DNA from 3 places in the Paenibacillus sp. LPE1-1-1.1 genome. Region 3 is predicted to be linked to each of the others. Evidence: predicted binding sites of a transcription regulator. Region 3 holds the regulator's gene; each other region holds the start of a gene.
The links. The regulator Rex, encoded in region 3, represses fermentation and respiration genes when NADH is low (regulators of the CRP and FNR family bind a similar motif). The targets are predictions, from matches to a motif close to TTGTGAAATATTTCACAA.

Region 1 (5,297 bases), on a different contig from region 3:
CGTAAGCAATGGATCTACCTCTTCTATCGTTTCCGATTCCGCGGCGATTAACTCCGCCAGACCACCGGTAGCGATCACGCGAGGCGAGACGCCGAATTCCGCACGGATTCGATTTACAATCCCATCCACCTGTCCTGCATAGCCGAAAATAATTCCCGCCTGCATTGACGTTACCGGATTGCGGCCAATGACGCTCTTCGGCTTCACCAGCTCGATGCGCGGCAGCTTAGCGGCGCGCTGATATAGCGCTTCTGTTGAAATGCCAATCCCAGGCACAATGGCGCCGCCGAGATAGTTGCCGCCTTCATCAATGTAATCGAAGGTCGTAGCCGTGCCAAAATCAACGACAATAAGCGGCGTACCGTATTTTTCGATACCGGCTACCGAATTCACGATACGGTCCGCCCCCACCTCACGCGGGTTTTCATAACGGATATTCAGTCCGGTTTTTACGCCTGGCCCCACGACTAAAGGCGTTTTACGCAAATATTTTAAGCATAGCTGCTCTAAGGTTCGCATTAAAGGAGGTACCACGGAGGAAATAATGACACCGTCCATCTGTTCAAGCTTTACGCCTGCATAATGAAACAGATTATGGATATTAATGCCGTACTCATCTACTGTCGCTGAACGATTCGTGCTTAGCCGCCAATGATGCAGAAGATCTTTTCCTTTGTATATGCCAAGTACGATGTTCGTATTCCCGACATCAATGACGAGGATCAAAGCGGCTCCCCACCCTTCTTCGCATTCAAATCCAAGCTGATATCCAGCGCATGGAAGGAGTAAGTCAATCCGCCTACCGAAATGACATCCACGCCACAATCTGCAATACCCTTTATCGTCTCTAGTGAAACGCCGCCGGACGCCTCAACAATGACATGAGGAGAGGTCGCTTTTATAAGGGCTACCGAATCCTTCATCAAAGCTGGGGCCATGTTGTCCAGCATAATGATATCTGCTCCGCAAGCCAGCGCTTCGCCTACCTGCTCAAGCGATTCCGTCTCGACTTCGATTTTCATCGTATGCGGAATTTTGCTGCGGGCGGCCTCAACCGCGGCGCGAATGCCGCCAGAGCCTTTAATATGGTTATCCTTAATCATCACGGCATCATACAAACCAAACCGATGATTAGCTCCGCCGCCTACGCGCACCGCGTATTTCTCCAGCATGCGGTGACCTGGCGTTGTTTTGCGCGTATCGACAAGCCGAACCGGAAGCCCCTCAAGCGCATCGACAAAAGCGCGAGTCTTGGTCGCTATGCCTGACAGCCTTTGCATCAAATTAAGCGCAAGGCGCTCACCAATGAGCAAGCTGTGCGTGCTGCCCTCCACTGTAGCGATCACGGTTCCTTTACTCACGCTGTCACCGTCCTGCACATTCGGAAGGAATGCAAGCGATGGATCCACAACCTCAAACACAAGCTTCGCAATCGGAAGCCCCGCGATAATACCGCTTTCTTTGACATGAATAACCGCCTTCGAACGCGAATCCCTGGGAATCGTCGTCTCCGTCGTTATATCTCCGCTGCCTATATCCTCAGCCAGCCAGCCGCGGATTTGCTCGCGAACTGCTGCATCATAACCGCCTGCCGTCCATTCATACATCCTCTATTCGCTCCTCCGTCAATCCATATAGACGGTGCAACACCGTATGCTTTCTCCACATCACATCGTCGCGTACCGGGAAATCCTCGCGGTAATGCGCACCGCGGCTTTCCTCGCGCGAGAGCGCAGCTTCCGTAGTTAGCAGCGCGCACGTTAGCAAATTAGCAAATTCATACTCTTCGCGCTCTGTAAGTATCGATTGATAAATCGGCAGCTGCCGCTTCAATTCCTCAAGCCCTTTTTCAAGACCCTTGGCATCTCTCCGCAAGCCTGCATACCGCACCATAATTTTTTGCAGCTTAAGCCGTCTCTCTACGACTGCCTGTATCGGCGTGCTGCTGCGTTCGGTTTCATTCTCGATAACAGGCTGAACCGAATGGCTTGGAAGCTCGTCTATTCGCTTTACGATTCTTCTCCCAAAGACAATCGCTTCGGAGAGCGAGTTGCTGGCAAGCCGATTCGCTCCGTGTACGCCGGTTGACGAAACTTCTCCGCAAGCGAACAAGCGCTTTATATTCGTTTCCCCATTTAGATCGGTTTTCACTCCGCCCATCATATAATGCATAGCCGGCGCAACCGGTATCCAGTCCGAGGTTAGGTCTAGTCCATATTTCAAGCAGTATTCATATATAGTAGGAAAACGATGTTTGACCATTTCCGCTGATTCATGCGTAATATCAATATAAACAAAGGTCGACTTCGTCTCTTCCATTTCGCTGACGATCGCGCGCGCCACGACATCCCTTGGAGCGAGCTCCAGCTGCTCATGATAACGATCCATGAAGCGTTCTCCCTTAATATTGCGAAGATACGCCCCTTCACCCCGTACAGCTTCCGAAATCAGAAATCTCGGTGCACCCGGATAACAGAGCGAGGTTGGATGAAACTGAATAAACTCTACGTCTTGTATGTAAGCGCCCGCTCGATAAGCCATTGCGATACCGTCTCCCGTTGCGACTTCAGGATTGGTTGTATACCGGTACAGCTGACCCGCGCCGCCTGAGCTGAGAATAACCGCTTTCCCCTTAACGAATAACCGCTGACCGCCAGGCTTTTGTACGATGGCACCGCAGCAAACGCCGTCCTGCGTAACCAGATCGATGACGAAATGGTCATCCCAAACTTCGATTTTCGGATTGGCAACCGCTGTTTCGGACAAAGCCCGTACAATTTCGAAGCCGGTAGCATCGCCATTGGCATGTAAAATACGCCGCTGGCTGTGCGCGCCTTCCTTCGTAAGCGCAAATTCGCCATTTTCCAAATCGAACTGCGTGCCCATTTGGATCAAACGGCGAACGCCTTTTGGCCCTTCGTGAACGAGTATATCGACGGCTTCATTCGAGCATAAGCCCGCGCCGGCTATAAGCGTATCCTGCCTATGGTATGCTGGCGAATCCTCGTCCGAAATCACGGCGGCAATACCGCCCTGCGCATAACGAGTGTTGCTGTCCAGCAGCGATTTTTTCGTAATCATTAGGACCGAGTTGTTTTCACTTGCCCGTATAGCGGTAAAAAGACCGGCAATGCCGGCCCCGATAACGATCACATCTTTTTCAATAACAGGCAGCTCATTCAGCTGCACATCAACTAAATATCTGGGAATCATCATGGCTCCTCCAAGGGTAAACGGCAAAAGCCGACCTTTTGCTGGGCTGCTTATGTCTCATAATGAAAAATAAACATAAAATAAAGGCATAGCTTAGCGATTCTTATATTTTAAGCATAGGAGCAGCGCCTATTACTTCACGAGTAACATGCGCTCCAAGGATAAACGGGCTTGATCCGCAACATGTGGCGGTACATAAATTTGAGGCTGCATCGTCTCTAACGCCTTAACGAGTTTCTTCAAATTATTAACCTTCATGTTAGGGCAAACCAAATATTTAGATGCAAAATGGAACGTTTTGCCCGGGCTGTCTAAACGCAGCTGGTAGCCTGTACCATCCTCCGTGCCCACGATAAACTCTTGGCAATCCGATTCTTTACAATATTTTATGATAGCGGTTGTGCTGCCTACAAAGTCGCCAAGTTCAACAACTTCCGGACGGCATTCGGGATGTACGACAAATTGCGCATTCGGGTATTTCGCTTTCATTTCTTCCACGTCTTTAACCGTAAGCATATCATGCGTATTGCAGTAACCTTCCCAGATAATCATTTTCTTATCGGTATTCTGCTGCACATAATGGCCCAGGTTTTTGTCCGGTACCCAAATAACCTCGTCACCCTCAACGGAATTGACGACTTTAACCGCATTCGCCGACGTACAGCAGATGTCAGTCTCCGCTTTGATTTCAGCAGACGAGTTGATGTAAGTGACGACCTTTGCATTCGGATGCTGAGCCTTCAGCTTACGCAGGCCATCCACGCTTACCATGTCCGCCATCGGGCAGCCGGCACGCTCATCGGGAATAATAACCGTTTTGTTTGGCGCCAAAATCTTTGCGCTCTCGCCCATAAAATGAACGCCGCAAAAAACGATGACTTCGGCATCGGTTTGGGCTGCCTTCTGCGCAAGCAGGAAGGAGTCCCCGCGGAAATCGGCAACCTCTTGAATTTCATCACGCTGGTAATAATGGGCTAAAATGATCGCATTCCGTTCTTTCTTCAACTGTAACAACCGTTCACGCAGCTCTCGGTTTTGCTCCGCCTTGCGTTCCAGTGCCAGTGCTTCCACAGTAGATCCTCTCCTCTTATGAGGGATGGGGGATAATGCCCATTCCGTTATACGGCAAGCACAACTTTGTGAATTGATGCACAAACTTAGAAAGTCGCTTACCTATAGTTTAAACCAAAAGGGATAAATTCATTTGATTAAGTTTTAATTTACACGCGGTGGATGCTACTGTCAATGTATTAAAGGCCATTTTAGGGCAGCAAGTCAAAATTAATTATTTTGCAGGCCGTCTCCGGGCAACCTTCGGCGAAAACGAGCCTTTTATTGCAACGTACAAGGTTAAACAGGGCCTGTGCGCTATGCTCTTTTATAAATAGAAAAGGTCTCTCTCCGTTTTGGAAAGAGACCGTCGATCAATTAACGCTTCGCAGGATCGTAAGGCTGCCCAAGCGCCGATGGAGCATTCGAGCGGCCGACAGCGCCAGCTAGAACGATGAGCGTCAAAATATAGGGCAGCATGTAGAAAAATTCAGCCGGAATTTGCTGTGCGAACTCAAAGCGCTGCATAAAGCTTCTGAGCGCCTGCGCGAGTCCAAAGAACATCGCCGCGCCAACGACGCCGAGCGGGTTCCACTTGCCGAAAATCAGTGCCGCGAGCGCGATAAAGCCTTGACCGGAGATCGTGTTATGCGCAAAGCTGCTTGTCGTCGTCAACGTGATCGTTGCGCCGCCAAGACCCGCCAGAGCGCCGCTGAGAAGGACGCCAATGTAACGGTATTTCGTTACGCTGATGCCCACGGTGTCCGCAGAGCTTGGGTGCTCGCCAACCGCCCGCAGACGCAAGCCGAAAGGCGTACGGAACAAGACGAAGTAGCTGATAAAAGCAAGCGCGATAACGATATAAGTCGTCGGATACGCGGTGAAAATCGCTTTTCCGAGCAAAGGGATGTCCGATAAGAAAGGAATCTGCCACTTATGGAATACATTTTCCAAAAGCGGCGTTTGTCCTGATCCTGCATACAAGCTTTTGGTTAGATAAAGCGACAAACCGAGTGATAGGATATTAATAACCA
Region 2 (5,297 bases), on a different contig from region 3:
GTATTTACTTTAATGACGGCTACGACATCCGTTACGTTTACTTTTGTATTTCCCTTAGCGACGTTATTTTGCATGTATGTCGATCGTTGGTTTATGTTCATCGTGTGCTCTTTTATTTTGCTGTTAAACGGTTTGTATATCGGAAACAAACTATACAGCGTGAGCAAGCAGGAAATCGGTGAGGCTGCCTATAACCAATTTACGACGACTATGCTTATCCATAGCTTTGTTTTGCTGTTGTTTATGTCCAGCTTAATCGCAATCGTTTACGTTTTCCATCGGCTTAGAAGAGCCATGGAGTATAAGGTGCAGGAAGCGCATCATGCCAAAGAAACGGGACAAAAGCTGTATGCGCAAGCAACCATTGACGGTCTGACAGGCGTATTCAACCGCAGGCATTTTGTGGAGAAGGTAAGAGAGCAGCTTAGCGGGACAGGCATTTCTTTCTCCTTATTGCTTTTGGATATCGATGATTTCAAAAAGGTGAACGATGTACACGGGCATTTGGCAGGTGATCAGGTGCTTATAACGATCTCTAATTTACTGCGGCAGGCTTATGCGGACATTGGAATGGTTGGCAGAGTGGGCGGCGAGGAATTTGCGGTATTCCTGCAGGGAAGAAGCGAGGACGAGAGCCTGGAAATGGCTGAAGGCTTGCGTGAAATGCTAAAGCAAACCGAGATCGCGATAAACGGGGAAAAACTGATTTCCGTTACGACCAGCGGCGGTATCGCGTATACGGACAGAAGCGGCATGACCTTCGAAGAGCTGTTCCAGCTGGCCGATAAAGCTCTGTACACCTCGAAGGATTCAGGTAAGAACCAAATTACGAAGGCACAGCCCGGCTAAATTTAATAAGGATGTTCGTGTAAAATGAACAAAAAAAAGAAGGAGGGCAAGATGCCCGCCTTCTTTTTTTGTGTGTATATTAGTACGCAAGTGCGAATAGACCGTGGATATGCGACAGGTAGCGGACATTACTTGCTTCCTTCATCAGGGATGCAGGCAAGCCTTTCAGTTGTGTCGCGTTTCCGCCGATTGTACCTACGCCGTCTTTACGGCCTAGGCTTCCAAGCGTTCCGGAGAATACAGGAACGAATTTATCCATTACGCCGCCTTTGATTTGAACCGATAGGTTGTAGCCTACCGTTTCGCCCATTTGCCAAGCAAGCTGAGCCGTTGGAGGATAAGGACGGTCGCCGCCCTCTGGGAATACGACTGCACAGTCGCCGGCAAGGAATACATCGGCATGCGAAGTCGATTGAAGAGTTGGCGTAACGGTCGAGCGGCCGCGGTCCTCTGCAAGGCCGCTGCTGCCGACTACCGGATTGCCTTTTACGCCGCCTGTCCAAATGATGGTGCTCGATTCGATCGTGCGTCCGTCTTTAAGCGAAACAGAGCTTTTTGTTGCTTCCGTGATGGCTACGCTCGTAATGAAGTTTACGCCGCGTTTCTCAAGGCTTGTAACCGCACGGTCGATCAACACTTTCGGGAAGATTGGCAGAACAGCAGGGCCTGCTTCTACGCAATATAACGAAATGTCATTGAAGTCGATGCCTTTGCTGCGGCATACTTCTGGAAGTCTGTCAGCGAATTCGCCGACAAGCTCAACGCCGGTCAAGCCGCCGCCGCCAACAACGATCGTTGCGTCAGCTTTGTTGCCTGATTTCTTATAAGCGTCAAGGCGCTCTTCCACATGCTTGCGGATGCGGTTAGCATCGGCAACGGATTTAAGAACAAGGCTGTTCTCTTCCAGGCCAGGAATACCGAAGTAGTTTGTTTCACTGCCCAGTGCAACAACAAGGGTATCGTACTTTTGTACTTGGCCGCTTGCAAGAACGACTTGTTTATCGTTTGGTTTAATTTCTTTCACCGAATCAACGATGATATTCACTTGCTTGTCGCCAAGAAGCTTGCTCAGCGGCAGCGCAACGGCTTGCTCAGCGATCGTGTCTCCGGCAAGTCTGTGCAGCTCAGTGATGATTTGGTGTGTAGGGTAACGGTTAACGATTGTGATGCTTGCTTCTGCTGCAGTCAGGTGCTTGCGGGCTGTTAGAGCTGTAAGAAGACCGCCGTAACCGCCACCAAGAATTAAAATTTGCTTCGACATGTTCATCCTCCGTTCGTTCTATGCGTAATCAGTATATTATGCTTTTTCGTTTTTACGTTCAGACAGCACACTAAGGAATGCTTGTGCAAAGCGCAGCGTTTTTTGAACTTCCGGATCTTTCAGCATTTTCAACATAGCGAACAAGCCAACAGAAGTGTTAGCCGCTTCTTGCGAACGCTCGCCAGCCTCGATTGCTGCAGTTGCGATCCCTTTTGCTTTCTCTTGCACCGGTTTGACGAATTCACCGATACCTTGAGCGAAATCGTTGATCAATACTTTGTCTGTAGCGATGTTTTGCGCGAAATCATACGCTTTGGTCATTAGTGTTACCATTTCAGCTAATTTCGGAAGGTTATCCACGAGCACAGTCAGCGACTGTTGAACCTCCGGCTTCATTAATTGATCAAGTACATCTAACGATTGCTTTTCTTCAGCCAGGCTTGCTGCTACCTCTTGTCCAGCAGATGGTTGTGACATTATAGAATGTCCTCCTTTACGTTAATTTGAAAGTAAGTTATGGTCTCAATTGTGCCATTCGCTAGAAGCGGGCGTACATCCCTAAAGTTTGTTACACTTTTCACATAGTTTCTCAAATAGATGACTGTGCGTTAGTAACAGCCTTACCCAAGATGCTTGGAGAAGGATGAGTTAGCGAGCATGACGTAATCGGATTGAACCCTTTGTTTCTATTCTACATCGTTTTCATCAAAAGTTAAAAAGAAATTTAATACTTTTGGCAAAAAAATATTGCATTTTGTTATCAAGGACAGGCGAATGCATGCATTTTGTCGATATTAACACCATTTTTTGGTTATTTGGTTGTTGCCGGATCGGTTGATGAGTTTGGTTCCAATACAAATATGCGCGAGTGCCCTTCCATAAGATATGATGAAAAGAGCCAATCGAATCCACAGACATGATAAAAAATGACGAGCATAAGGAGAAGAAGAACCATGCAGCCGTTTACGCAGAGAGTCATCGCCATCATTCAAGCCATTCCGGAAGGGGCCGTAATGACTTATGGTCAGATAGCGGAGTTAGCCGGAAGCCGCAGAGGCGCAAGACAGGTGGTCCGGATTTTACATTCGCTAAGCGGCATTCATAATCTTCCCTGGCACAGGGTAGTTAATGCAAAAGGCGAAATTGCAATTACGGATGAAGAAGCCCGCTATATGCAGATTCTTTACTTAAACGGAGAGGGAGTTGCAACGAGCGGGGATGGACGAGTCGATTTGAGCAAATACCGTTATCATGCCGTCACCGAGGAGGAAAGCTAACCGCTTGGCATCAAGGGTTAGCTTTTTTTGCTGCTCAACAGCCACAGCTTTATTAAATATCTCTGCGCAGCGCCTTTAGGACATCAATTTCGGTTGCGCGGCGGGCTGGCTGCATGCCGGACAAAATAGCAATGCCGATACTGATTGCTGCAGAAACCCAGATTAATGTCATAGGAATATAGCTGAAAATAAAGCCTGCAGGCTCGCTGTCCTCATTTTGACTGCTTAAAATGATTGGAATCAATTGGTTTGCCGCAAAGCTGACGAGAAAGGCGACTGCCGTTCCGATGAGTGTGCCCGATACTCCGATAAAACTGCTTTCCAGGAGGAAGATGCTCCGAATCGAGGATGGCGACGCGCCGATCGCTTTCATGATGCCGATGTCCTGCGTTCGCTCGGTAACCGCCATCGTCATCGTATTATAAATGCCGATTGCAGCGATCAGCACTGCGATTGCGCCTACGAATAGAAGACCCAGCTTTACGAACAAGAATATCGAATCGACCTTTTTCAGCTCGCTCGCCACGGAGTAGGCATTGTAGCCATTATCCTTAATCGTTTTGGCGATACGAGTGACATGCTGCATGTCGTCCGCGTATACAAGCACATTTTGATAATGGTCCAGAAGCCGCTGCTCCTCTGCAGGCAGCAAGGTGATTACCGATGCGATAGCGCTTTGATCCATGACTACGCTGTAATCCTGCAGCCATTCCTTAGCGGGCTGCTTCAATATGCCAACGACCTCAGCATCTAGCGCGATGGATTGGGTTTCTTTAATGGCTGCATCGGCTGGCTGCTTCAACGTAATCTTTATCGTCTTATTTAACAAACGGCCCGAGTAGGGTTGAGCTGGGTTAGACGGTAGACGCAGCGATTCTGCAAAGTGATAGCCTACGAGTATTTCATGCTCGTTTGTCGGGAATCTTCCTTCGGCTAGCTCCAGCTTGCCGTGCTGCTCCGCCTCCATGACCGTAAATACAGGTGAATGTTCAACATCGGCAGCGTAATCGTCAAGAGCGTATTGCGTATTCAGGTTAACCATGTTCTGGCGTACAACGGCCTCGACATGGGGAATGCTCTGAAAATAATCAATCTCATCCTGAGAATAGAGTGAATCTACGCTGTTCTCATCGCCGCTTGCGACAGTTTTTCCATAAATCGATACTTCGGTAACTTTACCGTTGGATGTGATCTGCTCCGTGATGCTCTTTTGAAAGCCGAATCCAATGGAAGAAAGCACGACTAGAAAGCAGCAGCCCATCGCCGTGGCCAAAACGGTCATAAACAGCCTCGATTTGTTTTTCTTCATATTTTGACGCATAAAATCATATTTATCTTTCCATTTCATATGCGGCTCTCCTTTCTAACTGACTAATTCTCCGTTATGGATCGTAACCGATCGGTGTGCGATGGAAGCGACCTCGGCATCATGCGTAATCATAAGAAACGTGGTTCCCCGCTGTTGATTCAAATGCCGGATAAATTCCAGCACCGTTTGCTCTGTCTCGCTGTCTAAGCTTCCCGTAGGCTCATCCGCCAAAATAATCGAAGGACGCAGCACCATAGCTCTCGCAATTCCGACCCGCTGCTGCTGTCCGCCTGACAGCTCGCTCGGATAAAATGATCCATAGTCGCTCATCCCTACGAGCTCAAGCGTCTCCATAACCCGTTGGTCGCGTGCCTTCTTGTCTAACCCCTTTAAGGTAAGAGGCAGCTCAATGTTCTGGAACGCGGTCATGCTGGGCATCAGCTGGAAGCTTTGAAAAATAAAGCCCATATGGTCCAGGCGAAACTTTGACCACTGTGTCTCGTTGTATTCCGTGACATTTGTGCCGTTAATGGTAATGGAACCGCTGGCGGGCTTCATATAACCGGCTGCTAAATTTAGCAATGTTGATTTACCCGATCCG
Region 3 (5,297 bases):
TTATGCGATACGGCTACCCCCTTGGCTGCAAGCAATTCAATCTCGGCGTCATTCAAATGAACCGCGTGGGCAACGAGTGCCGGACGCGAGAAAAATCCTAGGCGATCCAAATGCTCGACGGGGCGGAGACCGTAGTCTCTGACATTTTGCTCAACCTCGGCGAGGGTCTCCGACATATGGGTGTGCAGAGGCAAATTGTAATCATGCGCGGCCTGCACGAAACGTTCAATATATTCAGGAGGACAAGTATATGGCGCATGCGGCGAGATCATCGTCGTAATTCTGCCGTCCGCTTTACCGTTCCAATCGCGCGCAAAAGCAATCGCTTCCGTGAGCTTGGCTTCTTGCACCGCAGGCGGACATAGACCGATAACGCCCCTCGTCAAAACGCCTCGGATTCCGCTTTGTTCAACCATTTGCGCAACCTGGTCCATGCGGTCGTACATATCAACGAATGCCGTTGTTCCTGAACGCAGCATTTCCACGATGGCAAGTGCACTGCCGGCGCGTGTATCTTGGTCCACGTATTTGCCTTCCATCGGCCACATCTTCTGTTCCAGCCAAACCTGCAAATTTTGGTCATCCGAATAGCCGCGAAGCAAGCTCATGGCGGCGTGGCCATGCGTATTGATAAGACCAGGCATAAAAGCGAGCTTGCTGCCGTCTATCTTTTGAACCGCTTCAGAAAGCTGCTCGGGAGCCGCCGTGCCTATGTACGTAATCCGGTCGCCGGTAACGACCATATGTCCCTTGAATGACGGGTTTTCATCATCCATAGTTATAAACAAACCATTTTCAATCCAAATCTGACTCATTCTGCGTTTCTCCTTCTCTAACTAAATAATAGGCTATGCTTAGCAATTCCCTCGTAAAATCCGCATTTTGAATGCGCACCTCATCGGGCACCCGCAAAATAGCCGGCGCGAAGTTTAGAATGCCCTCCACGCCAGCCTCCACGAATTGATTAGCGACGTTTTGCGCCTCAAAGGCTGGAACCGTGATGATCCCGATCCGTATTTTTTGTTCCTCAACCGTAGCGTTAAGTTCGCTCATTGGCAGTACGGTCAAATTATTGATACTCGTACCGATCTTGCTGGGATGCACATCGAAAACCGCAGTGATTTGCATATTATCCTTGGAGTATTTGTTGTAATTGCACAAAGCATGCCCCAAATTCCCCGCGCCGACAAGCGCAACTTTAATCGTCTGGTCAACCTTTAGAATCTGGCGGATTTTTTCTATCAAATATACAACGTCGTATCCGACGCCTTTTCGGCCAAATTCACCGAAGTATGCAAGATCCTTGCGGATTTGTGCCGGATTCAAATCAAGCTTTGTGCCTAAGTCTTGGGAAGAAACGGTTTGAATTTCTCGATTCACCATTTCATTCAATACTTGGAGATAAACAGGAAGCCTTCTGACGACAGCCTCCGATATTTTCGTTTGCTTCATCGCTTCTCCTCCTCCGTGCTTGTTTCGTTGTGGTGAACCAATGTTTCGGCTGCCTTCCCATCGCTTAACCACTCCCGCATCCGCAGGATCATTTGGTCCGTATGCATCGTTTCGATCTTGGGCCCAGGCAAGGAGTACAAGAAATGCTTGCCGTAATAGGTGTCGATCACCCTTGTATCGTAAATGATTACGATTCCTTTATCCTGAGACGTTCTTACCAAACGGCCGAACCCCTGCTTAAAGCGAATGACGGCTTGCGGTATAGACAGCTTCATGAACGGGTTTTGCTTTTGACGCTGCAGCATTTCCGCTTTTGCTTCCGCCAACGGATGGCTGGGCGGCTGGAATGGCAGACGCACGATCGCAAGGCAGATCAGCGCTTCGCCCGGTATGTCTACGCCCTCCCAGAAGCTGCTTGTGCCGAGCAATACCGATTCAGGCGTTTGCCGAAAGCGCCTAGTAAGCTTTGTTCGGTTCCCGCTGTCGATGCCTTGCCCCAACACTTGGATGCCAGAGACGGTTAGCTTTTCTTTTAACGGCTCGTATACTTGCTTAAGCATCCGGTACGAAGTAAACAATACAAGCATGCGGCCCTTCGTTTCCTTGGCTGCATCCGCAAGCGACGCGACCAGCATTTCCAAGTACGTGTCATCGACGGATACTCCCTTCAAAACAGGGAAGTTCCTCGGGATGACCACCAGCGCTTGTTCCCTATAATTAAACGGAGAGGGAAGCTGCACGGTTTTTAACCTGCCTTGTTCTTCATACCCCGTCAAGCCTAATTGCTCTTCGGCATATTGAAATGATTTCTGGACGGATAACGTTGCAGACGTCAGCACGATGCTTTCTTTTACATCGAAAAAGTACTTTTGCAGCTGAGCGCTCACATCGACGGGAACGCCGTAAAGCTGCACGGAGCGATAACGGTAAACGCTGCTTGCTTCGATCCAAAACACGGAATCCGTCAGCTCCAATTTGATAAAGGTCCGGAGTTCATCCTTCAGACGGGTTAAATCGCGGACAGCTCCGTTCAGATCCGTTATTAGCGCCTGCACGGCTGAATCGTCAACGCGGTCTTTAATGTCCGTTACCATCTTGTCTACGGTACGAACCACGCGGTTAAGCTCGGTATGCAAATTCCCCTCTACCGTAACCCCGTCCTCCCAGCCTGCGGGAAGCTCGTTTTTTTTCAGCCTGCAAACCGATTGTCCGTTTTCGGTCGGGCCATCCGTTGACGTAGACGTGAAGCTGTAGAACATTTCAAACAGCTTATCCCAATGCTCTTTTATTTCTTGAAAAATGGGAATAACCGTATCGATCGTCTCTAACCAGGAAGCCTGATGGGCGTCATCCTCATACAGTAGCTTTTGACGAAGCCCCGGCAACAGCCCTGAACGCGCATCTTTATAGAGACGGAGCACGGCCTGCGTCAAGGAAAAATAATTGATCTGCATGCCAAGATGCTTGCCCGCCACCTCTTCCACATGATGCGCTTCATCAATAATAAGATGTGTGTACGTAGGCAGTAAGCGATGATCCGCTTGGACATCGGTAAACAGCATGGAATGATTCGTTATGGTAACATCGGCTATGTTTGATTCATGCTTTGCCCGGTGGTAAAAACATCGCTTAAACCATGGACAGGCACGATTCAAGCATGAATCCGTATCGCTCGCCACGGTCGACCAGAAATCGGAGCCTTTGTTGCCGAAATTCAGTTCTTCTTGATCGCCGGTCTCCGTCTCACCCAGCCAAACGACCATTTGCGCTGCCGTAACCGTATCTTCAATCGGAGAAACCAAGTCCTTTGTGTTTACTTTTCCTTCAAATTTTCGCAGACATAAATAGTTGCCTCTGCCTTTGAAGATAGAAGCTTTGAATTCAAAAGGTAAAATTTCATCCAAAAGAGGCAAGTCACGTTGTCTCAGCTGTTCCTGCAAATTAATCGTATGCGTGCTTACAACGACTTTTTTACCGTTTTGAATGCCATAATAAAGCGCGGGAATTAAATAGCCCAGCGACTTACCCGTGCCCGTGCCCGCCTCGATCAGCAAATGCTGGTTTTGGTTAAGAGCGCTGTACACCTCTTGAAACATTGCGACCTGCGCTTCCCGCTCTTCATAATTTTCGAACTTTTGTTCAAAACGGTGCCTGACATCGGCTAAGTAGTTATCGAATGAGACATCCGTTAACGGCATCGAATTAACGCTGCCTGCGCGCGGCGGCTGTTCGTCGCTCCATTCCCGCACTTTTAGAGCGAATTGATTGAAGTAATCATATTCATTGGATTCGAATACGGTCCGATACTCCATTTCCTGCTGGGTATGCTTAATAAACCAGCTTAAATCGCTTCCGTCATCAACAAGCGCGGAAAGCCGCTGCAAAGTGAGCAGCGGCAGTTTGCGAAGCTTTTTAACCGTCTCGATTAGCAATAACGCGGTTGCTTTAGCGTCGCTATCTGCACGGTGATGCTGATCATGCGGGATACCGAAAAGCTCTGTGACAGCTCCAAGCTGATACGTATTTATTGTAGGGTATAATATTCTCAATAGTTCAATGGTATCCAGCCTGCGTCCCGCAAAAGGACGTAAGGCGCAGCGCCCCAGCGCTTGGTTGAGAAATCCGGCATCAAAGCCGACATTATGAGCAACAAGCACTGCATCGTCCAAAAATGGGACAAGGCTGTCGATAACCTCTTTGAGCCTTGGGGCATCCGCAACAACCGATTCGTCTATGCCTGTCAGTTGTGTAATGAAGGCCGGTATTGGGATGTTAGGCCGAACAAAGGAGCTATACGATTCGATGATTTCAAGCTCATCAGAAACGATGACCAGCCCAACCTGCAAAATGTCATCCTCCGAGCTATGTCCCGTCGTTTCTAAGTCCAATACTGCAAATTTCATTCATTCCCCGATCCTCTCACAAACAGCACAGCTCCGTGCTTCCGAAATATAACGATAATTGCTTGGGCGTTTCTTGGCATGACTTCAGGTTGTTTAATGGATCCTTGAAGCTTGGGCATACATCATAAGCCTTGATAAATAATTGTTCTGCTTGCGCCAAGTTCATATGCACCGCCTGAATGCACCCTAGCGCATTATAGCCCATTGCCAGCCATTTGGGGAAGTCCGTTAATACAATTAACAATTGAAAATGCCGCTGCGCCTCGCTCCAATTTTGGAGATGCATGTGGGTCATGCCTAAAAATAGCCTTGCCAAATTGCATTCAGGCGATTGAATAATGACGGATTGAAATTGTACTGCCGCTTGCGAAAACATAAATAACTTATAATAGCCTTGACCTTTGGATATGACGGATGCGAGCTCATCTGGAATTTCTAAATCCGCTGTGTTGCATGGCGCAGTTTCGCTGACCGGAGGAAGAATTTGCTGAGCCGCTCCTGTGGAGGCATGCGCCTGTGGTATTGCCGACGCCGTTGGCATTGACTCCCCCGCCAGCTCGCAATGCTGCTCCTTAAACTCTGCAAACTTTTCCTCGAAATCGAGCCACTGCTCAATAAACGTATCGCTGACCTTTTTAAGCTCATTCATTTGCTCGTCGTAATGCTTTTTTTCCTGGACATCCGCATTTTCATACTGCTCAATGATTTGATCGAGCATGTCGTTCATGGATGAAAACATATGCTGGAACATACCGCATCCCGCCTTCGCCAAAGAATTAAGGAGTGTTATGTTCATTTTTTGTTTTAACGCGGTTTTTCATACAACAACCCATTCGTTACATAATGCAGGGATTGTCGTACCGTTCATGCCGTTACAGGATGGTCGCGTGAATCTCCTCATTCAAGATCCGAAGCGGACGATTATCGGCATCCAAAATAGTG

Region 1: a site for Rex is predicted at 4,351-4,368, ahead of nadA (quinolinate synthase NadA). Genes of this name have one in related genera too.
Region 2: a site for Rex is predicted at 2,676-2,693, ahead of MRBLPE1_RS28415 (DUF1641 domain-containing protein). Genes of this name have one in related genera too.

Annotation. Positions count from the first base shown of each region.
Region 1 covers NZ_JBEGHY010000048.1:13,224-18,520, forward strand. Annotated here, with positions in the region: gene MRBLPE1_RS32785 (type III pantothenate kinase) at 1-726, opposite strand, end outside; gene nadC (carboxylating nicotinate-nucleotide diphosphorylase) at 723-1,607, opposite strand; gene nadB (L-aspartate oxidase) at 1,600-3,213, opposite strand; gene nadA (quinolinate synthase NadA) at 3,346-4,284, opposite strand; gene MRBLPE1_RS32805 (ABC transporter permease) at 4,642-5,297, opposite strand, start outside.
Region 2 covers NZ_JBEGHY010000044.1:385,490-390,786, reverse strand. Annotated here, with positions in the region: gene MRBLPE1_RS28425 (GGDEF domain-containing protein) at 1-849, shown strand, start outside; gene MRBLPE1_RS28420 (NAD(P)/FAD-dependent oxidoreductase) at 929-2,110, opposite strand; gene MRBLPE1_RS28415 (DUF1641 domain-containing protein) at 2,147-2,587, opposite strand; gene MRBLPE1_RS28410 (MGMT family protein) at 3,064-3,387, shown strand; gene MRBLPE1_RS28405 (ABC transporter permease) at 3,440-4,735, opposite strand; gene MRBLPE1_RS28400 (ABC transporter ATP-binding protein) at 4,751-5,297, opposite strand, start outside.
Region 3 covers NZ_JBEGHY010000023.1:758,407-763,703, forward strand. Annotated here, with positions in the region: gene MRBLPE1_RS20085 (amidohydrolase) at 1-815, opposite strand, end outside; gene MRBLPE1_RS20090 (redox-sensing transcriptional repressor Rex) at 796-1,452, opposite strand; gene dinG (ATP-dependent DNA helicase DinG) at 1,449-4,355, opposite strand; gene MRBLPE1_RS20100 (hypothetical protein) at 4,372-5,106, opposite strand; gene panD (aspartate 1-decarboxylase) at 5,228-5,297, opposite strand, start outside.